2 regions of the Streptomyces liangshanensis genome follow, and region 2 is predicted to be linked to the other one. Evidence: riboswitches for the same ligand, from Rfam matches in the RefSeq annotation. Region 2 holds a riboswitch; the other holds the start of a gene.
The links. A riboswitch is a leader RNA that binds a small molecule or an ion and turns the genes downstream of it on or off. The one in region 2 is predicted to bind glycine.
Positions count from the first base shown of each region.

Region 1: it holds a riboswitch for glycine, as region 2 does, so the genes downstream of both, gcvP (aminomethyl-transferring glycine dehydrogenase) here and gcvT (glycine cleavage system aminomethyltransferase GcvT) in region 2, are expected to answer to the same signal.

Region 1 is NZ_CP050177.1:6,742,602-6,756,978, forward strand. It holds rRNA gene HA039_RS29250 (23S ribosomal RNA) at 1-342, shown strand, start outside; rRNA gene rrf (5S ribosomal RNA) at 423-539, shown strand; gene clsA (cardiolipin synthase ClsA) at 678-1,286, shown strand; gene HA039_RS29265 (mannose-1-phosphate guanyltransferase) at 1,398-3,893, shown strand; gene HA039_RS29270 (DUF881 domain-containing protein) at 3,996-4,928, shown strand; gene HA039_RS29275 (small basic family protein) at 4,925-5,257, shown strand; gene HA039_RS29280 (DUF881 domain-containing protein) at 5,263-6,021, shown strand; gene HA039_RS29285 (FHA domain-containing protein) at 6,212-6,973, shown strand; gene ftsR (transcriptional regulator FtsR) at 6,990-7,721, shown strand; gene HA039_RS29295 (bifunctional nuclease family protein) at 7,775-8,248, shown strand; gene HA039_RS29300 (MerR family transcriptional regulator) at 8,441-9,010, shown strand; gene HA039_RS29305 (DNA polymerase IV) at 9,087-10,691, shown strand; gene HA039_RS29310 (PRC-barrel domain-containing protein) at 10,586-10,984, opposite strand; glycine riboswitch at 11,114-11,211, shown strand; gene gcvP (aminomethyl-transferring glycine dehydrogenase) at 11,387-14,272, shown strand; gene HA039_RS29320 (DUF5999 family protein) at 14,345-14,377, opposite strand, start outside.
Region 2 is NZ_CP050177.1:2,287,378-2,301,754, forward strand. It holds gene HA039_RS09625 (trimeric intracellular cation channel family protein) at 1-352, opposite strand, end outside; gene HA039_RS09630 (ABC transporter ATP-binding protein) at 420-1,640, opposite strand; gene HA039_RS09635 (ABC transporter ATP-binding protein) at 1,655-2,755, opposite strand; gene HA039_RS09640 (ABC transporter permease) at 2,752-3,750, opposite strand; gene HA039_RS09645 (ABC transporter substrate-binding protein) at 3,867-5,645, opposite strand; gene HA039_RS09650 (ABC transporter permease) at 5,710-6,711, opposite strand; gene HA039_RS09655 (enhanced serine sensitivity protein SseB C-terminal domain-containing protein) at 7,180-7,965, opposite strand; gene HA039_RS09660 (enhanced serine sensitivity protein SseB) at 8,193-8,927, opposite strand; gene HA039_RS09665 (AAA family ATPase) at 8,968-9,672, opposite strand; glycine riboswitch at 9,922-10,020, shown strand; gene gcvT (glycine cleavage system aminomethyltransferase GcvT) at 10,192-11,328, shown strand; gene gcvH (glycine cleavage system protein GcvH) at 11,516-11,893, shown strand; gene glyA (serine hydroxymethyltransferase) at 11,911-13,179, shown strand; gene HA039_RS09685 (L-serine ammonia-lyase) at 13,372-14,377, shown strand, end outside.

The DNA of each region.
Region 1 (14,377 bases), 4.5 Mb from region 2:
CCATTAAAGCGGTACGCGAGCTGGGTTTAGAACGTCGTGAGACAGTTCGGTCCCTATCCGCTGTGCGCGTAGGAGTTTTGAGAAGGGCTGTCCCTAGTACGAGAGGACCGGGACGGACGAACCTCTGGTGTGCCAGTTGTTCTGCCAAGGGCATGGCTGGTTGGCTACGTTCGGGAGGGATAACCGCTGAAAGCATCTAAGCGGGAAGCCTGCTTCGAGATGAGAACTCCCACCCCCATGAGGGGTTAAGGCTCCCAGTAGACGACTGGGTTGATAGGCCAGATGTGGAAGACCGGTAACGGTTGAAGCTGACTGGTACTAATAGGCCGAGGGCTTGTCCTCAGTTGCTCGCGTCCACTGTGTTAGTTCTGAAGTAACGAAGAGCCGTGTTGTCATCCAGCTTTTCGAGATCTTCATAGTGTTTCGGTGGTCATTGCGCGAGGGAAACGCCCGGTTACATTCCGAACCCGGAAGCTAAGCCTCGTAGCGCCGATGGTACTGCAGGGGGGACCCTGTGGGAGAGTAGGACGCCGCCGAACAATCTTTGTGGGATCGCCCCGCACCATTTATGGTGCGGGGCTTTTTCGCGTTCTGGAGACCCCCTGGCATCCGCCGGCCCGGGCTGAGGGTAGGGTCCAGGAGGCATCATTGGCACATTCCACACAGGAGGCCCCCGGGTGGAGGTCCAGGAGACCCGCGTCCAGACGGACCGGGTCCTCACCATCCCCAACATCCTCAGCATGGCCCGCCTCGTCGGCGTACCGGTCTTCCTGTGGCTGATTCTCCGCCCCGAGTTCGGCGGACCGAACAGCGACGGCTGGGCCCTGCTGGTGCTGGCGCTCAGCGGCGTCAGTGACTATCTCGACGGCAAGCTCGCCCGCCGGTGGAACCAGATCAGCAGCCTCGGACGGCTCCTGGACCCCGCGGCGGACCGGCTCTACATCCTTTCCACCCTGGTTGGCCTCACCTGGCGGGAGATCCTGCCGCTCTGGCTCACGGCCGCGCTTTTGGCCCGTGAGCTGATGCTTCTGGTGATGGTGGGAATCCTCAGGAGGCACGGCTATCCGCCTCCCCAGGTGAACTTTCTCGGGAAGGCGGCTACCTTCAACTTGATGTACGCCTTCCCGCTCCTGCTGCTGAGCGACCGGAGCGGTTGGCTTGCGTCACTCGCCGAAGTTTTCGGATGGGCGTTCGCCGGATGGGGTACAACTCTGTATTGGTGGGCAGGGATCCTGTATGTGGTCCAGGTCCGCCGGCTCGTCCGGGCGGACACAGTGGCCGATTGAGCTCGTCGACGCCGTGCCGCGCAGAGTCGCCCGGCCCGCGGCTCTTGCCTAGAGGCCTGTCCGGACGGGTTCGGTCGGCGAGATCGTCTCTTCAAGGAGGACGCTTCCGACATGAAGGCCGTCGTGATGGCAGGTGGCGAAGGAACTCGACTTCGCCCCATGACCTCAAGCATGCCCAAGCCGCTCCTGCCGGTGGTGAACCGGCCGATCATGGAGCACGTGCTTCGCCTGCTCAAGCGCCATGGGCTCAGCGAGACCGTCGTGACCGTGCAGTTCCTCGCCTCTCTCGTCAAGAACTACTTCGGAGACGGCGAAGAGCTCGGCATGGAGCTCACCTATGCCAACGAGGAAAAGCCGCTGGGAACGGCGGGAAGCGTCAAGAATGCCGAAGAGGCACTCAAGGACGACGCCTTCCTCGTCATTTCCGGTGACGCCCTCACCGACTTCGACCTGACCGACCTCATCGCCTTCCACAAGGAGAAGGGCGCACTGGTCACGGTGTGCCTGACCCGTGTGCCGAATCCACTGGAATTCGGCATCACGATCGTGGACGAGGAAGGAAAGGTCGAGCGGTTCCTGGAGAAGCCGACCTGGGGACAGGTCTTCTCCGACACCGTGAACACGGGCATCTACGTGATGGAGCCCGAGGTCTTCAACTATGTCGAGGCCGATGTCTCGGTCGACTGGTCCGGGGACGTCTTCCCTCAGCTCATGAAGGAAGGCAAGCCCATCTACGGCTACATCGCCGAGGGCTACTGGGAGGACGTCGGCACGCACGAGAGCTACGTGAAGGCCCAGGCCGACGTGCTCGAAGGCAAGGTCGACGTCGACATCGACGGCTTCGAGATCTCGCCCGGCGTATGGGTCGCCGAGGGAGCCGAGGTGCACCCCGACGCCGTGCTCCGCGGGCCGCTGTACATCGGTGACTACGCCAAGGTCGAGGCCGACGTCGAGTTGCGCGAGCACACCGTTCTCGGATCCAACGTGGTCGTGAAGACCGGCGCCTTTCTCCACAGAGCGGTCGTCCACGACAACGTGTACATCGGACAGCACAGCAATCTCCGCGGCTGTGTGGTCGGCAAGAACACCGACATCATGCGCGCCGCGCGGATCGAGGACGGCGCGGTCATCGGCGACGAATGCCTCGTCGGCGAGGAATCGATCATCCAGGGCAATGTCCGGGTCTACCCGTTCAAGACGATCGAGGCCGGCGCGTTCGTCAACACGTCGGTCATCTGGGAGTCCCGAGGACAGGCGAATCTCTTCGGCGCCCGTGGTGTCTCCGGGATCCTGAACGTGGAGATCACGCCGGAGCTGGCCGTGCGGCTGGCGGGGGCGTACGCGACGACCCTGAAGAAGGGGTCCACCGTCACCACGGCGCGTGACCACTCGCGTGGTGCGCGCGCGCTCAAGCGGGCCGTGATCTCGTCGCTCCAGTCCAGCGCCATCGACGTACGCGACCTGGAGAACGTACCGCTGCCCGTGGCCCGGCAGCAGACCGCCAGGGGCAGCGCGGGCGGCATCATGATCCGTACGTCCCCGGGAGTCCCCGACTCCGTGGACATCATGTTCTTCGACGAGCGGGGCGCCGACCTCTCCCAGGCCGGCCAGCGCAAGCTGGACCGCATCTACGCCCGGCAGGAGTACCGCCGCGCGTTCCCCGGCGAGATCGGGGACCTGCACTTCCCGGCCAGCGTCTTCGACTCGTACACGGGCTCGCTGCTCCGCAACGTCGACACGACGGGCATCGCCGAGGCCGGGCTCAAGGTCGTGGTCGACGCGTCCAACGGAAGCGCCGGACTCGTCCTGCCCAGCCTCCTCGGGCGGCTCGGTGTCGACGCGCTGACCATCAACCCGGGACTCGACGAGTCGCGGCCGACGGAGACGGCGGAATCACGCCGCTCCGGTCTGGTCAGGCTCGGCGAGATCGTGGCGTCCGCGCGGGCCGCGTTCGGCGTGCGGTTCGACCCGGTCGGTGAGCGGCTGTCGCTCGTCGACGAGCGCGGCCGGATCATCGAGGACGACCGGGCGCTGCTGGTGCTGCTCGACCTCGTCGCCGCGGAGCGCCGCAGCGGCCGGGTGGCACTGCCGGTGACGACCACCAGGATCGCCGAGCAGGTCGCGGCGTACCACGGCACGCAGGTGGAGTGGACGACGACCTCGCCGGACGACCTGACGCGGGTCGGCCGGGAGGAGACCACGATCTTCGGCGGTGACGGGCGCGGAGCGTTCATCGTGCCGGAGTTCAGCAGTGTCCTGGACGGTACGGCGGCGTTCGTGCGGCTCATCGGGCTGGTGGCACGTACGCAGCTGACCCTGAGCCAGATCGACGCCCGCATACCGCGAGCCCATGTGCTGCGCCGCGACCTGGCGACCCCCTGGGCCGTCAAGGGACTGGTGATGCGCAGCGTCGTGGAGGCGGCCGGGGACCGGCAGGTGGACACGACGGACGGTGTCCGGGTCGTGGAGACCGACGGGCGGTGGGTGATGGTGCTGCCCGACCCGTCCGAGGCGGTCACCCATCTGTGGGCCGAAGGTCCTGACGACGCGTCGGCCCAGGCGCTGCTCGACGAGTGGTCGTCGGTGGTCGACGGGGCCGGTCACTAGGACCGGCCGACCAGCACGGATCGATGTCGCCGCCGGGCGGGCCGTTCGCGGTCCGCCCGGCCGGTTCTTCGGCACTGCCCGCGACGTGCGACGATGTGCGGCATGTCGCAGCAGTCCCCCATTCGGAGCACCGGCGCGTCACCCGCGCGTCCCGATGCGTCCATGTCGCTGCTGAACAACGTGATGGACCACGGCCTCGACGAGGGGTACGCGGAGGCGGCGGCCCGCAGGGACGCCGAGGGCGGTGAACTGCCCCGCACGCTCAAGGCCAAGCTCTGGCTCGCGGCGGGCCTGGTGCTGGCCGCGCTGGTGGTCACGGTGGGCGCGGCCCAGGCGCGGATCTCGGCCCCTGTGGTGGCCAAGGAGCGCGAAGAGCTCATCGACCGCATCCACGACGAGACTTCGGCGGCGGACGCGCTGGAGCGTGAGGTCGAGAAGCTCCGTGACGAGGTCGGCGAACGGCAGCGGGCCGCGCTGCGCCGGCCGGGCGGTGCCCGTGCCGAGCTGGTCGATCTGCTGTCCGGCGCGACGGCCGTCCGGGGACCGGGCGTCCGCCTGGTGGTGGACGACGCCAAGGACAGTGAGCAGGGCGGGGGCGGCGAGCCCCGGGAGAGCGCCAGTTTCGCCGACACGGGCCGGGTACGGGACCGGGACATGCAGCGGGTCGTCAACGGCCTCTGGGAGTCCGGCGCGGAGGCCATCGCCATCAACGACCAGCGCCTGACGTCCCTTTCGGCGATCAGGGCCGCGGGGGACGCCATACTGGTCGACAACAGGCCGCTGGTGCCCCCGTACACCGTGCTCGCGGTGGGCGACGGGAAGAAGTTGAGCACCGCGTTCCAGGACAGCGCCGACGGGCAGTACCTGCACGCGCTCCAGGAGAACTTCGACATCAGGACGAGCATCTCCGTCCGCGGCGAGGTGCGTCTCCCCGCGGCGCCGAGCCTGATCGTACGTACAGCAAAGCCGAAGGCCGCCGCCCCCTCGAAGGGCAACGGGCAGGACGCGGCCGACACAGGGAAGGGCACATCGTGATCGCCGTACTGGGCCTCGTCGTGGGAGTCGTGGTCGGACTGTTGGTCCGGCCCGAAGTGCCGGCGGTGGTCGAGCCCTATCTGCCGATCGCCGTCGTGGCGGCCCTGGACGCGGTCTTCGGCGGCCTGCGGGCCATGCTCGACGGGATCTTCGTGGACAAGGTCTTCGTCGTGTCGTTCCTGTCGAACGTCGTGGTGGCCGCGCTCATCGTGTTCCTCGGCGACAAGCTCGGTGTGGGCGCCCAGTTGTCGACCGGTGTGGTCGTGGTCTTCGGTATCCGCATCTTCTCCAACGCTGCCGCGATCCGCCGGCACGTCTTCCGGGCGTGACGCCGATGAGCGAGCAGGGAGGTACGGACAGGGAGCCCCGGCGGCTCACGGGCCGCCAGAGGCTCGCGGCCGGGCTCTGGCCGCCCCGGGTGACCCGGGCCCAACTGATCGTCGCCGTGCTGCTGTTCGGGCTCGGCCTGGGGCTCGCCATCCAGGTGAGGTCGAACAACGACGACAGCGCGCTGCGGGGGGCCCGCCAGGAGGACCTGGTGCGCATCCTCGACGAGTTGGACGACCGCACGCAGCGGCTGGAGGACGAGAAGCAGAGCCTCGACGACCAGCGCACCGAGTTGGAGACGAGCTCGGACCAGGCCGAGGAGGCCCGCAGGCAGACGCGGGAGAAGGAGCAGCAGCTCGGGATCCTGGCGGGCACCGTGGCCGCCGAGGGGCCCGGGATCACGCTGACCGTCGCGGACAGCGGCGACACCGTGGAGCCCGACATGCTGCTCGACACGATCCAGGAGCTGCGGGCCGCCGGCGCGGAGGCGATCCAGATCAATGGCGTCCGCGTGGTTGCGAACACCTTCTTCTCGGGTACGGGAGGTGACATCCAGGTGGACGGGAAGCAGGTCACCGCGCCGTACCGTTTCAAGGTCATCGGCAAGCCGCAGGACCTGGAGCCCGCCCTCAACATTCCGGGCGGGGTGGTGCAGACACTGGAGAAGGAGCAGGCCACGGCCACGGTGGCGCGGGCTGAGAAGATCATCGTCAATGCCTTGCGACCGGCGGAGCGCCCTGACTACGCTCGGTCGTCGGCGCAGTGAGGCGGGGGCGCATGGCGGCTGTCGGCCGCGGGCATGAGGTTGCGGGGGGTCGGCGCACGATCAGTGTGGTGAGTGGTGGAAACTGTCCGGTGGATACGGACGTTGTCAAGATGTCCGGGTCGGCAGGTGTGTTCATTCAGGGTTCGTCCTGCCCCACGGGCGGGTCTGTATCGGTCAAGGGGAATCGCCCGTGAAGTTGTTTGGGAAGTTGTTCGGCAAGAGCGCACGCGAGGACGGCGGGGGTTCCCGTCACCGTGCGGCGCGGCACGGCGGGAGCGAGGAGCCGAGCGGCGACCGCCCGCTCTTCCGTGACCAGGTGGGTGACGGTGCCGGTGGCGGCGCGTCGTCTGTTGACCCCGCCGGTCAGGGCCGCATAGGTTTCGGTGAACCATCAACCTCGAGTACGGGTGGAGGGTCTGCCTTGCCGGTCTGTACGAGGTGTGGCCACCGCAACGCGGAGGCCAGTCGGTTCTGCTCCAACTGCGGGGCGCCGCTGCGGGCCGGGGTGCCCGCCGAGCGCGCTTCGGAGACGACCTCCACCATCTCCATCTCCGGCCTCGAGGCGTACGACTCGGAGGTCACCGGCCAGACGGCCGTGCCCTCCCTGTCCCCGGAGGCCCAGGCCGCCGTGGACGCCCTCCCGCTGGGTTCGGCGCTCCTCGTGGTGCGCAGGGGGCCCAACTCGGGCAGCCGCTTCCTCCTGGACAGTGAGCTGACGACGGCCGGCCGTCACCCGCAGAGCGACATCTTCCTCGACGACGTGACCGTCTCCCGCCGCCATGTGGACTTCCGCAGGGGCGCGGACGGCCGCTTCACCGTCTCGGACGTGGGCAGCCTGAACGGCACGTACGTCAATCGTGAGCGGATCGACTCGGTCCTGCTCTCGAACGGCGACGAGGTTCAGATCGGCAAGTACCGGCTGGTCTTCTACGCGAGCCAGCGGGGCGTGTGACTTTCAGGAAAGGTCCATGCTGCGAACACCCACGGGCGGTGCCGGTCACGGCACCGCCCCTTCGGGCGACACCCTGCTGAGCATCGGTGCGGTGCTCGGCCGGCTGCGGGTCGAGTTCCCCGAGGTCACCATCTCCAAGATCCGTTTCCTGGAGGCGGAGGGCCTCGTCGAGCCGCGCCGCACACCTTCGGGGTACCGGAAATTCGGGCCTCAGGACGTGGAGCGGCTGACCCAGGTGCTGCGGATGCAGCGGGACCACTACCTCCCGCTGAAGGCCATCCGGGAGCATCTCGACGCCCTCGGCCGGGGCGAGCGTCTCCCGCTGCCGGGGCAGCAGCGCCAGCGCCGGGCCGCCGAGACCGGCCCCGCGCCGCGGACCGCCGCGAGGATCGGGCGTGAGGAGCTGCTGGCCGCCTCGGGGGCCGACGGGAGCGCGCTCGACGAGTGGGAGTCGTACGGCCTCATCACTCCGATGCCGGACGGCGGGTACGACCCGGAGTCCGTGACGGTGGCGAAACTGGTCGCGGACCTCGGAAGATTCGGTCTGGAACCACGTCATCTGCGGATCATGAGAGCGGCCGCGCAGCGTGAGGCGGGGATGGTCGAGCAGGTGGTCGCGCCGCTGCGCCGGCACCGTAACCCGCAGACCAGAGCACATGCGGAGGCCACCACGAGGGAGCTGGCGACCCTCTCGGTGAAGCTGCACGCGGCACTGTTCCGGACGGCTCTCGGAGCACATCCGCACTGATCATGGGGGAGTCCGACTACCCAAACCGGTCGCTCGCGTCCTAGGGTTGCTGTGTGAACGAGCTCGACGTTGTGGGTGTCCGGGTGGAAATGCCCTCCAACCAACCGATCGTGCTCCTGCGTGAAGTGGGAGGCGATCGGTACCTTCCCATCTGGATCGGGCCGGGGGAGGCCACCGCCATCGCCTTCGCCCAGCAGGGCATGACGCCTGCCAGGCCGCTGACCCATGACCTTTTCAAGGATGTCCTTGAGGCCGTGGGGCAGGAGCTGACCGAGGTCCGCATCACGGATCTCAGGGAAGGCGTCTTCTACGCGGAGCTGGTCTTCGCCAGCGGGGTCGAGGTGAGTGCCAGGCCGTCCGACGCCATAGCGCTCGCGTTGCGCACCGGTACGCCGATCTACGGCAGTGACGGTGTCCTGGACGACGCGGGTATCGCCATCCCGGACGAGCAGGAGGACGAGGTGGAGAAGTTCCGCGAGTTCCTCGACCAGATCTCTCCCGAGGACTTCGGGACCAACAGCCAGTGAGCGGTCGGTGAGTGCCTGACGTCGGGGGCCCCCGGGCCTCCGACGGCACATTCGGTCAGCCTTTCCCGGGACCGGGACACGCGAAACCACTCTCAAGGTGATTATCACTCGGCGTGGCGAGTGCGGCGATCGTTGACGCACCCCGAGTGACTCCCTACCGTCGTTGAGGGCAGGTCAAGGACGGAGGTCGGCGTGAGAAGCAGCGGCGACGGTACGGCGGTGGGCGGGGCGTTCCCGCTGCGGAGCGAGACGGCCGACCCCGGTACCGAGACGGTCGGGTACCGCGGACCGACGGCGTGTGCCGCGGCGGGGATCACGTACCGCCAGTTGGACTACTGGGCGCGCACGGGGCTCGTGGAGCCCAGCGTGCGCGCGGCGTACGGCTCCGGGGCGCAGCGGCTCTACAGCTTTCGTGACGTGGTCGTCCTCAAGATCGTGAAGCGGTTCCTGGACACCGGGGTCGCTCTCCAGAACATCCGGGCGGCCGTACGGCACCTGCGGGCCCGTGACGTCCAGGATCTGGAGCGGATGACGCTGATGAGCGACGGGGCGACGGTCTACGAGTGCACGTCGCCGGACGAGGTCGTGGATCTGCTCCAGGGCGGCCAGGGGATCTTCGGGATCGCGGTCGGGGTGGTCTGGCGGGACGTCGAGGCCGCGCTGTCCCAGCTGCACGGGGAGCGGATCGACACGGGCGAGACGCTCGTGGGGAACAACCCGGCGGACGAACTGGCCAGGCGTCGCAGGGACCGGGCGGTCTGACCGCCCGGCCCCGGGGCGTGTCCGGCTCCCACGCCGTACCGGCCGATTGTCAGTGCGGTGAGGGAGCATCGGGGGTGTGAGAGCCGCCCCGACCATCCTGCATCTGGACATGGACGCCTTCTTCGCCGCCGCGGAGCAGGCGGCGAAGCCGAGTCTGCGCGGAAAGCCGGTCGTCGTCGGCGGTCTCGGACCGCGTGGGGTGGTCTCCACGGCCTCGTACGAGGCGCGGCGGTTCGGGGTGCACTCGGCGATGCCGATGGCGCAGGCGCGGCGGCTCGCGCCGAACGCGGCGTATCTCGTCCCGCGCTTCACGGTCTACCGAGCGATCAGCGAGCAGGTGATGGAGCTGTTGCGCCGGCTGTCGCCGCTGGTGGAGCCGCTGAGCCTGGACGAGGCGTTCGTGGACCTGGAGGCGGGCGGCTCGGCCGGCGACACGACCTCCGCGCGGGCCGCCGGCGAGCGGCTGCGCCGGGACATCCTGGAGACGACGGGGCTCACCGGGTCCGTGGGGCTGGCGGGGTCTAAGATGCTGGCGAAGATCGGCTCCGAACAGGCCAAGCCCGACGGCCTGGTCGTCGTCGAGCCGGGGACCGAGCGCGCGCTCCTGGGGCCCATGACCGTACGGACCCTGCCCGGTGTCGGTCCCGCGACGGGGGAGCACCTGCGGCGGGCCGGGATGACCACGGTCGCGGACCTGGCGGAGGCCGGGGAGGACGAGTTGGTGCGGCTCCTGGGGAAGTCGCACGGCGCGTCGCTGTTCCGGATGGCGGGGGGCCACGACGACCGGCCCGTGGTGGCCGAGCGGGAGGCCAAGTCGGTGTCCGTGGAGGACACCTTCGACGTGGACCTGCACGACCGGGTGCGGGTGCGGACGGAGGTGGACCGGCTGGCCGACCGGTGTGTGCAGCGGCTGCGGGCGGCCGGGCACTCGGGGCGGACGGTCGTGCTGAAGGTCCGGCGGTACGACTTCTCGACGCTGACCCGCTCGGAGACGCTGCGCGGGCCCACCGACGACCCCGGTGTGGTGCGGGAGGCGGCGGGGCGGCTGCTGGAGGCGGTGGACACCACCGGCGGGGTCCGGCTGCTGGGCGTGGGGGTGAGCGGGCTCGCGGACTACACGCAGGAGGACCTGTTCGCGCAGGCGGCGGCCGACCGGGCGGCGGAGGGGAAGGCGCGGGCCGACGGATCGGGCGGGGAGGGGGCGGCCGCGGACGCGGGGCGGGCCGCGGTGGCCCCGGCCGCCCCGGTGGACGGCCCTGAGAGGCCCGGGGAGGGGTGGACGGCGCCCGAGGCGCGCCCGGCGCCCGCCGGGGGCGTACCGGCCGCTCAGGGGGCGCCGGAGGCGGCGGACCTGCCCGCGGAGCGCCGCTTCCCCGCCGGGCACGACGTGCGGCACGCCGCGTTCGGCGCGGGGTGGGTGCAGGGCAGCGGGCTGCGCCGGGTCACCGTACGGTTCGAGCAGCCCTGGTCCGCGCCGGGGCGGGTGCGGACCTTCTGGGTGGACGATCCCGAACTGGAGCTGTCGGACCCGCTGCCCCTGACCGGCGGAGCGCCCCAGGACGGGCCCGAGCCGGATCAGTCGTCCTGGCCCGCGACCCGCCCGAAGTCACGCGCGGAGTCCCCGTCGGACAGCGAGGCCGGGCGCTCCGGCGGGCCCGGCTCGGGCAGGGCGAGGCCGTAGTGGCGGTAGAGCTGGAGTTCCTGCTCGGGCGAGAGGTGCCGGCCGACGCCGAAGTCGGGGGCGTCCTTGATCAGCGAGCGCTCGAAGGGGATGCGGAGCGTCTCCTCCTCCAGCGTGCTGGGCGCGAGGGGGACGAACGCGTCCCGGCTGAAGATCCCGGTGCGGACGGCCGCCCACTCGGGCACGCCCGTCGCGTCGTCGAGGTACACCTCGTCCACCGTGCCGATCTTGTGGCCGTCGCGGTCGAACGCCTTGCGGCCGATCAGGCTGCGCGGATCGATGTCGTTCTCCACGGTCCCTCCAACTGGTCGCACAAGCGGGGAAGACCCGGTGGTCCACTCATAAGAAAAGTGCAGATCCGGCCTGTCGGCCACTCGAAAAGCCCTGCGCGGGACCTCGCTGGTAGGCTGGCACACGGCTGCTGACCCTGTGCGGGAGAGTCCTCCGGAGAGATCGCCGGAGGCGCCGAAGGAGCAAATCCTCCCCGGAATCTCTCAGGCCCCCGTACCGCACGGACGAGGTCACTCTGGAAAGCAGGGCAGGCGTCGACGGCGTCCGCCCTCACCGACGGTGAAAGCCGGGCGGCCCCCTGGCGCCCGGTGAAGCTCTCAGGTCAGATGACAGAGGGGGAGGCCGTCCGGGCACCCGCGCCTTGGTGCCCCTCGCAGGTCGTGACGACCAGGAGGCCTCCCAACATGACCGACCACCGCATTCCGCTCTCCCAGCTGGAGCGTGGCGTCCCCTTCGAGCAGCGCCACATCGGGCCCGACGGGGCGGCCCAGGCGAAGATGCTCGCGCAGGTCGGCTACGGCTCGCTGGACGAGCTGACCGCCGCCGCGGTGCCCGACGTGATCAAGAGCGCCGAGGCGCTCGGGCTGCCCGGGGCCCGTACCGAGGCCGAGGTCCTCGCGGAGCTGCGCGCCCTCGCCGACCGCAACACGGTCCTCGCCCCGATGATCGGCCTCGGCTACTACGGCACGTTCACCCCGCCGGTGATCCTGCGCAACGTCATGGAGAACCCGGCCTGGTACACCGCGTACACGCCGTACCAGCCGGAGATCTCCCAGGGCCGCCTGGAGGCCCTGCTGAACTTCCAGACCATGGTCGCCGACCTGACCGGCCTGCCGACCTCCGGCGCCTCCCTGCTGGACGAGGGCACGGCGGCCGCCGAGGCGATGGCACTGTCCCGCCGCGCCGGCAAGGTCAAGGACGGTGTCTTCCTGATCGACGCCGACACCCTGCCCCAGACCATCGCCGTCATCAGGACCCGCGCGGAACCGACCGGCGTCGAGGTCGTCGTCGCGGACCTGACCGACGGCATCCCGGCCGACGTCGCCGAGCGCGGTGTCTTCGGCGTGCTGCTCCAGTACCCCGGCGCCTCCGGGGCCGTACGGGACATCAGGCCCCTGGTCGAGCGGGCGCACGAGCTCGGCGCCCTCGTCACCGTCGCCGCCGACCTGCTCGCGCTGACGCTCCTCACCTCGCCCGGCGAACTGGGCGCGGACATCGCCGTCGGCACCACCCAGCGCTTCGGCGTCCCGATGGCCTTCGGCGGACCGCACGCCGGGTTCATGGCCGTACGGGAGAAGTTCGCGCGCACGCTGCCCGGCCGGCTCGTCGGGGTGTCCGTGGACGCCGACGGCGACAAGGCGTACCGGCTGGCCCTCCAGACCCGCGAGCAGCACATCCGCCGCGAGAAGGCCACCAGCAACATCTGCACCGCGCAGGTCCTGCTCGCCGTGATGGCGGGCATGTACGCGGTCTACCACGGCCCCGACGGCCTGCGGGGCATCGCCCGGCGCACCCATCGCTACGCGACGCTGCTCGCCGAGGGGCTGCGCGCCGGCGGCGCGGAGGTCGTGCACGGCGCGTACTTCGACACGCTGACCGTCCGGGTCCCCGGCCGCGCCGCCGAGGTCGTCGCCGCCGCCCGTGAGCACGGCGTCAACCTCTACCGGGCCGACGCCGACCACGTCTCCGTCGCCTGCGACGAGACCACTGGGCGCGCCCAGCTGGCCGCCGTGTGGACGGCGTTCGGCGTCGACGCCGACATCGAGGCGCTCGACGCGGCCACCGGGGACGCGCTGCCCGCGACGCTGCTGCGCACCGACGAGATCCTCACCCACCCGGTCTTCCACCAGCACCGCTCCGAAACGGCGATGCTGCGCTACCTGCGCAAGCTCTCCGACCGGGACTACGCGCTCGACCGCGGCATGATCCCGCTCGGCTCCTGCACCATGAAGCTGAACGCGACCACCGAGATGGAGTCCGTCACCTGGCCGGAGTTCGCCGCCCTGCACCCCTTCGCGCCGGCCGAGCAGGCCGCGGGCTACCTGACGCTGATCAGGGAGCTGGAGGAGCGGCTCGCCGAGGTCACCGGGTACGACGCGGTGTCCCTCCAGCCCAACGCCGGTTCCCAGGGGGAGCTGGCCGGGCTGCTCGCCGTACGGGCGTACCACCGGGCCAACGGCGACACGCAGCGCACGGTCTGCCTCATTCCGTCCTCCGCGCACGGCACGAACGCCGCGAGCGCGGTCATGGCCGGGATGAAGGTCGTGGTCGTCAAGACCCGCGAGGACGGCGACGTCGACGTCGAGGACCTGCACGCCAAGATCGAGCGCCACGGCGCCGAGCTGGCCGTCCTGATGGTCACCTACCCCTCCACGCACGGGGTGTTCGAGGAGCACATCAGCGACATCTGCGCCGCCGTGCACGACGCGGGCGGCCAGGTCTACGTCGACGGCGCCAACCTCAACGCGCTGGTGGGGCTGGCCAAGCCGGGCAAGTTCGGCTCCGACGTCTCGCACCTGAACCTGCACAAGACGTTCTGCATCCCTCACGGCGGCGGCGGCCCCGGTGTGGGTCCGGTCGGCGTGCGGTCGCACCTCGCCCCGTACCTGCCCAACCACCCCCTCCAGCCGGCCGCGGGACCCGAGACGGGCGTCGGCCCGATCTCCGCCGCGCCGTGGGGCTCCGCGGGCATCCTGCCCATCTCCTGGGCGTACGTACGGCTGATGGGCGGCGAGGGCCTCAAGCACGCGACGCAGGTCGCGGTGCTCGCCGCCAACTACATCGCCAAGCGCCTGGAGCCGCACTACCCGGTGCTCTACACCGGCCCCAACGGCCTGGTCGCGCACGAGTGCATCGTGGACCTGCGCCCGCTGTCGAAGGCGACGGGCGTCAGTGTCAGCGACATCGCCAAGCGGCTGATCGACTACGGCTTCCACGCGCCGACGATGTCGTTCCCGGTGGCCGGCACGCTGATGATCGAGCCGACCGAGAGCGAGGACCTGGGCGAACTGGACCGGTTCTGCGAGGCGATGATCGCGATCCGCGCCGAGGTCGAGAAGGTCGCCTCGGGCGAGTGGCCCGCGGACGACAACCCGCTGCGCAACGCGCCGCACACGGCGTCGGCGCTCGGCGGGGAGTGGGACCACCCGTACACCCGCGCCGAGGCGGTCTTCCCCGCCGGTGTCTCGGCCGCGGACAAGTACTGGCCGCCGGTGCGCCGGATCGACGACGCGTACGGCGACCGCAACCTGGTCTGCTCCTGCCCGCCGATGGACGCGTACGACCACTGACAGCGCGACCCCGCTCGCCCGTGCGTGCCACGGGCGGGCGGGGTCGCCGGTGGCACGCGGTCGCGCGCCGGCTCAGGCCGCCGTCACGGCCTGCTCGCCGCGCGG
Region 2 (14,377 bases):
CGTACGCCTTGGTGGTACCCGTCACACAGAAGAGCCCCAGCCCCGCCGCGTCGAAGACGTTGACCGCGCCCTGGATCCGCTCGACCTGGGGATGCAGGAAGAACACCAGCGCGGTCGCCACCAGCGGGGTGGAGAAGTAGCCGAGATCGGTGAAGGCTGCCGGCGGCACCGCCCCGATGACCACGTCACGCAACAACCCGCCGCCCAGAGCGGTGACCTCGGCGAGCACCGCCATGCCGAAGACGTCGAAGTTCTTCCGGACGGCGAGCAGGGCGCCGGATATCGCGAAGACGAAGATACCGGCGAGGTCCAGGGCGTGCTGGACGGAGGGGGTGAAGAGGTCGTGGAGCACCCGGTCATTGTGCCGGGCACCCCGGGCCGGGGTACCAGGAGCCTCCCGGCCCGCCTCTTCTCCGCCCTTACTCCTTGGAGGCGTCCGGCTTCTCGGAAGCCGCCTCCACCTCGGGGTCAGCCGAAGAAGCCACGTCCTCGGACGCCACCGCGGAAACCTCCGGCTCCGCCGCCGCCTTCGGCGTCACGTCGACCAGCTCGATCGCGTCCCGGGCCGCCGACAGCAGCACCGTGTCCTGCGGCGCCTGGTCGGGCGCGTTCTCCGGGTGGTGGCACGCCACCTGCTGGCCCGGCTTCAGCATCTGCATCGGCGGGTCGACCGTCTTGCAGATCTCCGTGGCCTTCCAGCACCGCGTGTGGAAGCGGCACCCGGTCGGCGGCGAGATCGGCGACGGCACGTCGCCCTTGAGCAGGATGCGGTCGCTCTTCACGCCACGCCGCCGGGGGTCCGGGACGGGCACGGCGGACATCAGCGCGTTCGTGTACGGGTGCATCGGAGCCGAGTACAGCGACTCACGGTCCGCCAGTTCCACGATCTTGCCCAGATACATGACCGCGATCCGGTCCGAGACGTGCCGGATGACCGACAGGTCGTGGGCGATGATCACGTACGTCAGGCCCAGCTCGTCCTGGAGGTCGTCCAGCAGGTTGACCACCTGCGCCTGGATCGACACGTCGAGCGCGGAGACCGGCTCGTCGGCGACGACGAGCTTGGGGTTGAGCGCGAGCGCGCGGGCGATGCCGATGCGCTGGCGCTGGCCGCCGGAGAACTCGTGCGGGTACCGGTTGTAGTGCTCGGGGCTGAGCCCCACCAGTTCCAGCAGGCTCTGGACCTTCTGCTTGACGCCGCCCTCGGGGTTGACGCCCTGGAGCTTGAACGGCGCGGACACGATCGTGCCGATCGTGTGCCGCGGGTTCAGCGACGAGTAGGGGTCCTGGAAGATCATCTGGACGTCGCGCCGCATCGGGCGCATCCCGCGGACACCGAGGTGCGAGATGTCACGGCCCTGGAACTCGACCTGGCCGCCGGTCGGCTCCAGCAGGCGCGTGATGAGCCGGCCCATGGTCGACTTGCCGCAGCCCGACTCGCCCACCACGCCCAGCGTCTCTCCGGCGCGCACGTCGAAGTCGATGCCGTCCACGGCCTTGACCGAGCCGACCTGGCGCTGGAGCAGGCCCTTCCTGATGGGGAAGTGCTTCTGGAGCCCGGTGACCTTGAGCAGGGTCTCGCCCGGGGCGGGGTCCTTGCTCAGGACGCCGGAGCCGGCGCTCTGGGCGGGAATCGTCACGTCTTTGTCCTCGCTCACAGCTTGGGCGCAATCTCTTCGGTCCAGATGCGGTCCCGGTCCTGCTCCGACATGTGGCAGGCGGCCCAGTGCCCGCTCTCGACCTGGGTCAACTCGGGCCGCGTGGTGCGGGTGATGTTGCCCTTGGGTACGTCGGCGTACGGGCAGCGCGGGTTGAAGGCGCAGCCCGTCGGCATGTTGATCAGGGAGGGCGGGGAGCCCTTGACCGGGATGAGGCGCTCGGTCTGTTCCCTGTCGATGCGCGGCATGGAACCGAGCAGACCCCAGGTGTAGGGGTGCCGGGGCTGGTAGAAGACCTGCTCCGCGGGCCCGCGCTCGATGCACCGGCCGCCGTACATCACGAGGATGTCGTCGGCCAGTTCGGCGACGACGCCCAGGTCGTGCGTGATGATGATGACCGCGGAGCCGAACTCCTTCTGGAGGTCGCGGATCAGGTCCAGGATCTGGGCCTGGACCGTCACGTCGAGAGCCGTGGTCGGCTCGTCGGCGATCAGCAGGTCGGGGTTGTTGACCAGGGACATCGCGATCATCGCGCGCTGCCGCATACCGCCCGAGAACTCGTGCGGGTAGGAGTCCACGCGCTTGTCGGGCTGCGGGATGCCGACGCGGTCGAGCATCTCGATGGCACGGCGGCGCGCGGCCTTCTTGTCCACGTTGTGGTGGACCTGGTAGGCCTCGATGATCTGCTTGCCGATGGTGTAGTACGGGTGCAGGGCCGACAGCGGGTCCTGGAAGATCATCGCCATGTCCCGGCCGCGGAGCTTGCGCACCCGGTCCGGTGAGGCGGAGAGCAGTTCCTCGCCGTTCAGCCAGATCTCTCCGGAGACCTGTGCCTTGCGCTTGCCGTACTGACCGGTGGTGTGCAGCCCCATGATGCCCATCGAGGTGACGGACTTCCCGGAGCCGGACTCGCCGACGATGCCGAGGGTCTTGCCCTTCTCCAGCTGGAAGCTGAGGCCGTCGACCGACTTGACGATGCCGTCGTCCGTGGGGAAGTGGACGCGGAGGTCTCGTACGTCGAGAAAGGCCTCGGAGGGGCGGGAGCCTGTGGCGACGGGCTCGCCGGGGGCGGAGCCCGTCTTGCTCAGGTCGGTCATGCGAGCCTCACTCGAGGGTCGATCACGGCGTACAGGATGTCCACGAGCAGGTTCGCGAGGATGACCGCGACCGACGTGATCAGCGTGACACCGAGAATCACCGGCAGGTCTCCGGTCTTGATTCCCTCCAGCACGGCCTGGCCGAGGCCGGGGAGGCTGAAGGTCGTCTCGGTCAGGATCGCGCCGCCGATGAGGGCGCCGAGGTCCATGCCGAGCAGGGTCAGGATCGGCGTCATCGTGGAGCGCATGGCGTGCTTGCCGATGACGACCGGTTCGGTCAGGCCCTTGGCCCTGGCGGTACGGATGTAGTCCTCACCCATCACCTCCAGCATGGTGGCTCTGGTGATGCGGGCGTACATCGCCGCGTACAGGAACGCGAGCGTGACCCAGGGCAGGATCATGCCGCCGAACCAGCCGGTGAAGCTCTGGTCCAGTGGTACGTACTTGGCGTCGAGCCAGCCCAGGCTGTAGTGGAACACCGCCAGGGAGAGCAGACCGGTGAAGTAGATGGGGAGCGAGACGCCGCTCAGCGCGACGATCATCGCGCCGCGGTCCCAGAAGGAACCACGCTTGAGCGCCGACAGGACACCCGCCGCGAGACCGAAGACCAGCCACAGGACGGCCGCACCCAGAGCCAGCGCCAGGGTCACCGGCAGAGCTGAGGTGAGCTGCGGCCAGATGGCCTGCTCCGTGCGGAACGAGTAACCGAAGCAGGGAGCCGCACACTTGGTGACGTCACCGCCGGACGAATACGTGCGTCCGACAAAAATGCCCTTGAAGAACTCCCAGAGCTGGACGAAGATCGGGTCGCCCAGTTGGAGCTTCTGCCGGACGGCCTCGACGGCCGCGGCGTCGGACACCTTGCCCACGTACATCGTGGCCGGGTCGACGCCCGCCCACTTGGGGACAAGGAAAAAGATGCAGAAGACCACCAACATGATGACCACCAGCATCACTGCGACGGCCATGAGCCGCCTGATGAGGTATGCGAGCACTGCTCTCGGCCCTGCGGCGGGACCGCGGGCCACCGGAGTTCGTCCGATGGCCCGCGGTCACGCCACGCCGGCCTTCACCTGCCTTTCGTGCCGTACGGCGGGTGTACCGAAGGTGGTTACTTCACAACACCGAGGTTGACGAAGTCGTAGTTACCGGCGTAGCCGTCCGTGGTGTACACGTTGGTCAGCCGGGTGGAACGCCAGTTGATGAACTTCTCGAACGTGAAGGGCAGGTAGTACGCGCCCTCGCTCACCTGGTGGTTGATCTCGGTCGCGATGGAGACCTTCTTCGCGGGGTCGAGCTCGGTGGTGAACTTGTCGAAGTTCGCGTCGATCTTCGGGTCCTTGATCAGGGCGAAGTTGTTGTTACCGCTGGGCAGGATGAACTTGCTGTCCCACAGCGGCACGCCGTAGCCCTGGACCGACGGGAAGTCGGGGCCCCAGCCCATGATGATGATGCCGTAGTTCTTGTTCTTGACGATCGTCGGGTTGCCGATGATGCCCGAGGTCTGCGCGCCGTCGTACTGGTCGAGCTCGGTGGTGATGCCGATCTTCTTCAGCGACGCCTGGAGCGACTGGGCGCTGGCGACCTCGACGGGCTTGTTGTTACGCACCGCGATGGTGGTCTTGAAGCCGTTGGGCTGACCGCAGGCCTTGAGCTCTTCCTTGGCCTTCGCGATGTTGGCCGCGCCGTCGTTGGCGAGGACGCCGTACGGGTCGTACTTCTGGCCTTCGGCGCCGGGGATCGACGGGGGCAGCATGTTGGTGCCGATGTCGCCACCCGCGAGCGGGCCGCCACGCGCGGTCTGGAGCGACTTGTGGTCGGCCCCGTAGATGACCGCCTTGCGGCAGTGGATGTTGTCGAACGGCTTCACGCTCTGCGGGAACGCGGCGTACCGGATGTAACCCGAGACCGGGTTGTCCAGGTTGCCCTTGTCCTCCTTCAGCGCCTTGATGCGCGCCTGCACACCGAGGCCCGTCTGCGAGAAGTCGAGGTCGTACTCACCGGCGAGGAGGCGGTTGTCCATCTCGTCCGGGTTGGAGAAGATCGTGATCGAGATCTTGTCCGGGAGCGCCTTGCGGATCGGGTCCGAGGACTGCTTCCAGGCGGTGTTGCGGACCAGCACCGTGCCCTTGTTGGGGGTGTAGGACTGGAACTTGTACGGGCCCGAGGAGAACGGGTGCAGGCCGTACTTGGACTTGGTGTCCTTGTCCTTGCGGACCGGGGACGAGGAGGTCAGGGCGAGCATCTCCTGGAAGTCCGAGTTCGGCTTCGGCAGGTGGAAGACGATCGTCTTCGGGTCCGGCGTCTCGATGGCCTTCAGGCCGTCCTTCGACGTGTCCTTGTACGGGCCCTTGTACTTGCCGTCCGGGTCGAGGACGTCGCGCAGGTAGACGGGGCCGCCGGGCAGCACGTCCTGCGCCCACTGGCGCTCGATGCCGTACTTGACGTCCTCGGAGGTGATGGCCTTGCCATCCTCCCAGGTGATCCCGTCACGCAGGGTGTACGAGTAGGTCTTCCCGTCGGGGGAGACCTTCGCGAGACCCGTCGCCAGGTCCGGGGTGACCTCGGCGCCCGGCTTGCCGGCCTCCGCCTTGTTGGTCACCAGCTGGCGGCTGTAGTACCGCATGAAGTTCCACACGACGCCGTAGTAGGCGCGCGTGGTGTCCCACGAGTCCGTGTCCTGGACGCTCGCGAACTTGAGCTCGCCGCCCTTCTTGTCGGACGCGTTGGCGACCTTGTTGTTGGCCGCGTCGAAGCCCGCGGCGCCGCTCTTGCCGCCCTCGTCCTTCGTGTTGCCGCCGCCGCACGCCGCGGTGCCCAGCAGGGCCGCGGTCACGAACGCGGCGGCGATGACCTGCTTGCGCCGGCCTCTGGTGCGTAGGGATGTCACGATCTCGGATCCTCCGTGTGAGTAACTGCCCGTGTGGAAGGAACGGGCTTCGGTGTACCGCAGTTCAGCGCGAACCCTTGGGGTCGAGCGCGTCACGCACGCCGTCCCCCAGGAGGTTGAAGGACAGCACGGTGATGAAGATCGCCAGACCCGGGATGATCATGTACATCGGGTCGGCGTCGTAGTAGCTCACCGCGGAGGACAGCATCTGCCCCCAGGAAGCGGTGGGGGGCTTCACCCCTACGCCCAGGAAGCTCAGGGCCGCCTCGGTGAGGATGTTCGTGGGGATCATCATCGTGGTGTAGACGATGATCGGCGCGACGATGTTGGGCAGCAGCTCCTTGAACAGGATGTACGTCTGCCCGGCGCCGAGGCTGCGGGCCGCCTCGACGTACTCCCGCTCGCGCAGGGAGAGCGTCTGGCCGCGGACGACACGGCCGACGTACGGCCAGCCGAAGAAGCCGATCACCAGGATCATCACCAGGATCCGCACACCACTGCCGCTCAGGCCCAGCATGTCGTTCGGCATGACGGAGACGAGCGCGATGATGAACAGCAGCTGCGGGAACGAGAGCAGCATGTCCATCACGCGGCTGATCAGCGAGTCGAACCAGCCGCCGAAGTAGCCGGCGAGGACACCGAGGACGGTGCCGAAGACCACCGCGACGACGGCGGAGAGGAAGCCGACGAGCAGCGAGACCTGGGCGCCGTAGACGATCCGGGCGAAGATGTCGCGGCCGTTGACCGGCTCGACGCCGAACCAGTGGTCCGCGCTGATGCCGCCGAGGGAGCCCGTCGGCGTCGAGAAGAGGGGGTCGATCAGGTCTTCGTGGTAGTCGTCCGGCGACTGGCCCGCGAGGTGGGTGATCAGTGGCGCGAGGATCGCGACCAGGATCAGCAGAAGCACGACGGTTCCGCCGGCGAGTGCCAGCTTGTCCCGCTTCAGGCGCCCCCAGGCGATCCGGCTGAGGGAGCGCCCCTGGACCGACTTCCCCGCGACGGCGGCAACTTCTTCAGTCGCGCTCGGGGCCGTTTCGGTGGTCGGCTCGTGCAATGGTGCCGTCATCGTGGCAGAAACCCTCTCTCAACCGGCGGTGACCGGCCCGCACTTGCCGCTGTAGCGGCCCGTTCCTTAAGCAGCGCGAGCAGTGGTCTGACTCCGTCACGCGGGCCGAGCTACTCGCACACAGGCCCGAAAGGCCATGCATGCGGGGAGTCTTCATTGCCGCCATGATCAGCCGCCAGCCCCCCAGGGCAATGGATGCTCAACCGTGATGCTGTTAGAGGTGTTCCGTTATCCGGACTGCGGGTAACCATGGACGGACGACTGTCATTGACCGTCAAATGGCCACCAAGCGCGCCAACACCCCACCTTCCGGCGGAGAGTGGACATTTCGCTCTCAAGCCCACGACCCGGGCGGCTCTACGCGCGTCAAGGCCGACCGCCTGCCCGTGATGACCGTTTTGCCCGACACGAGTAGATGTAGTGTGCACGCTCCGTGCGGAGCGGTCCGTCTCAGTGAGCGAGGCACGCTCAGTAAGCGCGGGACGCCGGCGGCGGATATCCGTACCCCGTCGCCGGGGCGGGCGACGCGTGCGCCTCACGGTCGTAGAAAGGCCGCGTGTTCGCGCGCAGCCACATCGTCACGGGGTCGTACTCGTCGGACATCGCGACCGTCGAGACGGGCAGCCCGTCCGGGACCGCCCCGACCGACTGGCGCATCATCGTGCGGACGGAGTCGACGGAGCCGGGGCTGGTGTCGTACAGGTCCAGGCCGATGGCCAGGTACGGGGCCCCGAGCGCCGGCTGGACCCAGGCGCGGCGCAGCGCGCGGACCGCGGGGGTGCGGTGCGCGTTCTGCGTGAGCTGCGCGTAGAACTGCGGGATCTCGATGGCCGGTTCGGACAGCCGCAGCGGTCCCGCCGGCATGCGGTCGAGGCCGGTGGCGATCCGGCGCAGGTCGAGCCAGGGGATGCCGACGCCGCCGCCGGGGGCGTGCGGGTTGAGCCAGATCCCCCAGCGGTCCGGGTACAGGACGCGGGCGATGTCGCGGCCCGTGACCACTTCGTGCGTACGGGTCCAGCCGCTGACCGCCAGCTCCTGGGCGGAGGTCACGCAGGGCGCGTACCCCAGCCCCTCCACCTGCATGTTCCCGTACTGGGCGTCGGGCGAGCCCGCGCTCCCCTGCCAGAGCAGCATCCAGACCCGGTCCTCCGCGAGGGCCTGGAGCAGCGCCTCGTACGCGTCGTAGCGTCCTGGCGTCACCTGGCGGAGCAGCTGCTCGGCCCGGCCGGCCGCCGCGGTACCTGACGCGCTCACCCTGGGTCCCGCCCCTCTTCGATCCACCATTCGACCGTCTCCCCCCGGACTCGGCCCCGTCATCAAACCAGCTTAGGTGCCGCCCATGACAGCGCTCCGACCGCATGGCGGCGTGCCCCGGGGGCGTACGGCCCGGGGCCCGGCCGCCCCCGGCGCCCGCGCGCCCGCCTTCCGCGCCGCGCCCACCAGCGTGGGCGGGCGCGGCTAACCGGCGTGGGTGGACGCGCCTACCCGCGTTGGTAGAACGGACGCACCCGTGCCAGCATCCAGGCACCGACCGGGTCCTGTGTCATGTCCAGGAGGACCAGGTTGACCGGCCAGGGCACCTGGACCCGGCCGAGGGCGCGGCCCAGGGCATCCATCGGCGCGTTGCGGTCCTGGGCCTCCCAGGAGGCGAGCTGGACGCCCACGAAGAGCACCGGCGGCTCGCCCTCGACGCTGGCGAGGGCCCGGCGGGCGGAGACCACGACCCCGGACGCCTCGAACTCCGCGGCGGCGGCGGCGAGGAAGTCGACCGGGTCCTCCTGCCAGTCCGGCTGGAAGAGCCTGACCCGGCCGCCGCTGGCGGGGCCGTCGAGCGGCGTGCGGCCCACCCGGCACAGCTCGGCGACGGCGAGCGGGGGCAGCGGCATGCCGACGGCGCCGCCCGGGTTCACGACGATGCCGAGCTGCGGGGGCAGTCCGCGGGCGAACTCGCGGGCGGGGGCCACGGTGAAGGGCATGTGCGCGCCGACGCAGCCCATGAACTGCTCCTCGGAGCTGAACACCGGGACATAGGGCGCCCCCTCGATGTCCATCGTCGGCAGGTCGAGACTCTGGCTGTCGGGGCCGCCGCCCTGCGGCAGCGGCACCCAGACCTGACTGCGTCCCAGCACCTCGACGAGCCGCCCGCCCGCGGCGTCGTTCCCGAGCGAGGCCGCCAGCACCTCTTCGAGCTCGTTGCCGGGCCATGCTGTGTTCACGCGCTCCACCCCTCCGTTCACCTCTGCCTGCGGCAGAACCCTAGGCGGTAGCCGCGGTGAACGCGATGGCGGACAGAGTCCCGGCCGCCGGGCGGTCCAGGAGGGTCGCCGAGGCGCAGCCCCTCGGGAGGCGGCCCGACTCGGCGTCCCCGATGAGGTGGCCGACCGCGCGCCGGTGGCGGGCGAACGCGTACCCCGAGACGCCCCGGCCGCGCTCGCGCTGGCCCGCGCGGGCCACGTCCGGGGTGACGTCGAGCAGGACGAGGTGGAGGCCGCGGCCGCGCCGGCGGGCGTCGCGGGCCAGCCAGCGCCGTACCCAGGTCTGCGTACCGCAGTCGTGCACGACCACGCTCTCGCCGGACCGCAGCGCCCGCCACAGCCCGGTGTAGTGGGCGACGCGCACCAGCGGGCGGTACACCGCGTACGGCAGGCGGCGGGGCAGCCGGCGCGCCCAGCGGTCCCGGGCGTCCTGCGAGTCGATGCCGCCGCCCGCGGCCGTCCGCCGGATCAGCGTGGACTTGCCGCTGCCGGGCAGGCCCGAAACGACCACGACGTCCCCCGCGGCGAAGAAGAGGGTGGCCGGCACCCTGCCGTCGCGGCCGCGCAGATCGCGGACGACCGGCGCGGGCCGGACGGGCAGGTCCCTGGCGGCCGCCGCGGCCGGCTGGACGGGCACTCCTGTCCCCGACAACGCCGCCCCCGACAACGCGGCCGCCCCCGGCTTCGCACCCCCCGGGCCGGCCATCCCCGCCGCGGCCGTCCCTGTCGATGTCACATACGCACCGGACCCCTGCGACGTCATCGCCGTCCCCCTGTCAGGTCAGACACCCTGGCCTTCGACCCCTGCCAGACCCTTGCCCGTAAAGTGTAAAGAATTGGTAATGCCGCGCAAGCCTTTCACGGTGTGTGGCGGGTCGTCGCCACGTCCGGGGCCGATCCCCCACGCGCCCCCGATGCGTGCGATGATGACGGCGCCAACTGCATACAGGCCGTTTGAATCCGCGCGGGAGAGTCCCGGTTCACCGTGTGCGCCGGGCGCCGAAGGAGCAAGTTCTCCCCTTGAATCTCTCAGGCCCCGTACCGCGTGGATGAGGCAGATCTGAAAAGCGGGCCGCCCGTCGCGGTCCCACCCAAGGTGCAAGTCACGACCGTGAGCACGTACGGAGAGTCGTCCGTGGTTCCGTGCGGTCGTGGTGAACCTCTCAGGTTCCGATGACAGATGGGGAGGACCGTCCTCGTCGTCATGCCCTGGGAGTCACCACCGATGAACTCTGCCCCGAGCAGCACCCCCCGCCTCACCGCCCTCGACGCGGTGCACCGCGCGCTGGGCGCGACCATGACCGACTTCGCGGGCTGGGACATGCCCCTGCGGTACGGGAGCGAGCGCGACGAGCACCTCGCCGTCCGTACGAGGGCCGGCCTGTTCGACCTCTCGCACATGGGCGAGATCACCGTCACCGGCCCGAAGGCCGCCGACCTGCTGGACCACGCGCTGGTGGGCAACATCGGCGCGGTCGCCGTGGGCCGCGCCCGCTACACGATGATCTGCCAGGAGGACGGCGGGATCCTCGACGACCTGATCGTCTACCGCCTCGGCGAGGACGAATACATGATCGTCGCCAACGCCTCGAACGCGCAGACGGTCCTGGACGCGCTGACCACCCGCGCGTCGGGCTTCGACGCGGAGGTACGGGACGACCGGGACGCGTACGCGCTGCTCGCGGTCCAGGGCCCGGAGTCCCCCGGCATCCTGCGCTCGCTCACGGACGCCGACCTGGACGGCCTGAAGTACTACGCGGGCCTGCCCGGCACGGTCGCCGGCGTCCCCGCGCTCATCGCCCGCACCGGCTACACCGGCGAGGACGGCTTCGAGCTGTTCGTCGACCCCGCGCACGCGGAGGCCCTCTGGCAGGCGCTGACCGAGGCCGGCGCGGCGGTCGGCCTGGTGCCCTGCGGGCTGTCCTGCCGGGACACCCTCCGCCTGGAGGCGGGCATGCCGCTGTACGGGAACGAGCTGTCCACCGCCCTCACGCCCTTCGACGCGGGCCTGGGCCGGGTCGTCAAGTTCGACAAGACGTCCAACGGAGGCGACTTCGTCGGGCGCAAGGCCCTGGAGGCCGCCGCCGAGCGCGCCGCGGCCGCCCCGCCGCGCAAGCTGGTGGGCCTGGTCGCCGAGGGCCGCCGCGTCCCGCGCGCCGGGTACGCCGTGGTGGCGGGCGGGCAGGTCGTCGGCGAGGTCACCTCGGGCGCCCCCTCCCCCACGCTGGGCAAGCCGATCGCCATCGCGTACGTCGACGCCTCGCTCGCCGAGCCGGGGACGGCGGGTGTCGGGGTCGACATCCGCGGGTCCCACGAGCCGTACGAGGTCGTGGCGCTCCCGTTCTACAAGCGTCAGAAGTGATACGGACGTCTCGGACATCACAGTCCCGCGACGCCACCGCCCGTCACACCCGCCCCACCCGTCACACGCGTCACCCCATGCACCGCCCGGCCCGCGCGGCCCGGCGGCCCGACCACCCCTCCCGGCCCGTCTCGATCCTCAAGACGGCCGTCCCGACCACTCCCCCTCGTACAGGAGAATTCAGCCCATGAGCAACCCCCAGCAGCTGCGCTACAGCAAGGAGCACGAGTGGCTGACGGCCGCCGAGGACGGTGTGTCGACAGTCGGCATCACGGAGTTCGCGGCGAACGCCCTCGGTGACGTCGTGTACGTCCAGCTTCCCGGCGTCGGTGACACGGTCACCGCCGGCGACACCTGCGGTGAGCTGGAGTCGACGAAGTCGGTCAGCGACCTGTACTCCCCGGTCACCGGTGAGGTCACGGAGATCAACCAGGACGCCGTGGACGACCCCTCGCTGGTGAACTCCGCCCCCTTCGCGGGTGGCTGGCTGTTCAAGGTGCGCGTCTCGGAGGAGCCGAAGGACCTGCTCACCGCGGACGAGTACGCGGAATTTTCCGGCAACTAGACACCCCAGGGACTGTGATGTCTTCGAAGTCGCTTCTGAACACCCCGCTCCACGAGCTCGACCCGGACGTCGCCGCCGCCGTCGACGCCGAACTCCACCGTCAGCAGTCCACGCTCGAAATGATCGCCTCGGAGAACTTCGCTCCGGTCGCCGTCATGGAGGCCCAGGGCTCCGTCCTGACCAACAAGTACGCCGAGGGCTACCCCGGGCGCCGCTACTACGGCGGCTGCGAGCACGTCGACGTGATCGAGCAGATCGCGATCGACCGCGTGAAGGAGCTCTTCGGGGCCGAGCACGCCAACGTACAGCCGCACTCCGGCGCCCAGGCGAACGCGGCCGCGATGTTCGCGCTGCTCTCCCCCGGCGACACGATCATGGGTCTCAACCTCGCCCACGGCGGGCACCTGACCCACGGCATGAAGATCAACTTCTCGGGCAAGCTCTACGACGTCGTCGCGTACCACGTCGACACCGAGACCGGTCAGGTCGACATGGCCGAGGTCGAGCGCCTCGCCAAGGAGTCCCGCCCGAAGCTGATCGTGGCGGGCTGGTCCGCGTACCCCCGCCAGCTGGACTTCGCGGCCTTCCGCCGGATCGCGGACGAGGTCGGCGCGTACCTGATGGTCGACATGGCGCACTTCGCCGGCCTGGTCGCCGCGGGCCTGCACCCGAACCCGGTGCCGCACGCCCACGTCGTCACGACCACCACGCACAAGACCCTCGGCGGCCCGCGCGGCGGAGTGATCCTCTCCACGCAGGAGCTGGCGAAGAAGATCAACTCCGCGGTCTTCCCCGGTCAGCAGGGCGGCCCGCTGGAGCACGTCATCGCGGGCAAGGCGGTCTCCTTCAAGGTGGCGGCCTCGGACGAGTTCAAGGAGCGCCAGCGGCGCACCCTGGACGGCGCCCGGATCCTCGCCGAGCGCCTCGTGCGGGCGGACGTCACCGAGCACGGTGTCTCCGTCCTGTCCGGCGGCACGGACGTGCACCTGGTCCTGGTCGACCTGCGGAACTCGGAGCTGGACGGCCAGCAGGCCGAGGACCGGCTCCACGGCATCGGCATCACGGTCAACCGCAACGCCGTCCCGAACGACCCGCGCCCCCCGATGGTCACCTCGGGCCTGCGGATCGGCACCCCGGCGCTCGCGACCCGCGGTTTCACCACCGAGGACTTCGCCGAGGTCGCGGAGATCATCGCCGCGGCGCTCAAGCCGGACTTCGACCGCGAGGCCCTGGCGGCGCGGGTCACCGCGCTCGCCGCGAAGCACCCGCTCTACCCCGGCCTGTAGGCACCGGGCCCCACCCGGGCCTCCGCCCCGCACCGGAACGTCATCGTCCGTACGGCTCTCCGTACCGCCCGCGTTCCCGGGGCACCGCGCACACTGGACCGTGAGCGCGGTGCCCCGGCACCCCGTACACCCGTGATCTCTGCACCACCCCGGCAGACAACGGCGTCTACCAACCAGCTAGGAGTCCCTCCCGTGGCCATCTCGGTCTTCGACCTCTTCTCGATCGGCATCGGCCCGTCCAGCTCCCACACGGTCGGCCCCATGCGCGCGGCGCGCATGTTCGCCCGCCGGCTCAAGAACGAGGGGCTCCTCGCCCACACCGCGAAGGTACGGGCGGAGCTGTACGGCTCGCTCGGCGCGACCGGGCACGGGCACGGCACCCCCAAGGCCGTCCTCCTCGGCCTGGAGGGCAACTCGCCGCGCACGGTCGACGTGGAGCGCGCGGACGCCGAGGCGGAACGTATCCGCACCGGCAAGCGCCTCAACCTGCTGGGCATGCACGAGATCGACTTCGACGCGGACGAGGACCTGGTCCTGCACCGCCGCGAGGTGCTGCCGTACCACGCGAACGGCATGACCGTCCTCGCGTACGACGCCGACGGCGGCCTGCTCCTGGAGAAGACGTACTACTCGGTGGGCGGCGGCTTCGTCGTGGACGACGACGCGATCGGCGAGGACCGCATCAAGCTGGACGACACGGTCCTCACCCACCCCTTCCGCACCGGCGACGAGCTGCTGCGGCTGGCCGGCGAGACGGGCCTGTCGATCTCCGCGCTGATGATGGAGAACGAGAAGGCCTGGCGCACGGAGGACGAGATCCGGGCCGGGCTGCTGGAGATCTGGCGGGCCATGCAGGCCTGCGTCTCGCGCGGCATGTCCCGCGAGGGCATCCTGCCCGGCGGCCTCAAGGTCCGCAGACGGGCCGCGAACACCGCGCGCCAGCTGCGCGCCGACGGTGACCCGCAGGCCCACGCGATGGAGTGGATCACGCTCTACGCGATGGCCGTGAACGAGGAGAACGCCGCCGGCGGCCGTGTGGTCACCGCCCCCACCAACGGCGCGGCGGGCATCATCCCGGCCGTCCTGCACTACTACATGAACTTCGCGGCCGGCGGCGCCACCGAGGCGGAGAAGGACGAGAGCGTCGTCCGCTTCCTCCTCGCGGCGGGCGCCATCGGCATGCTCTTCAAGGAGAACG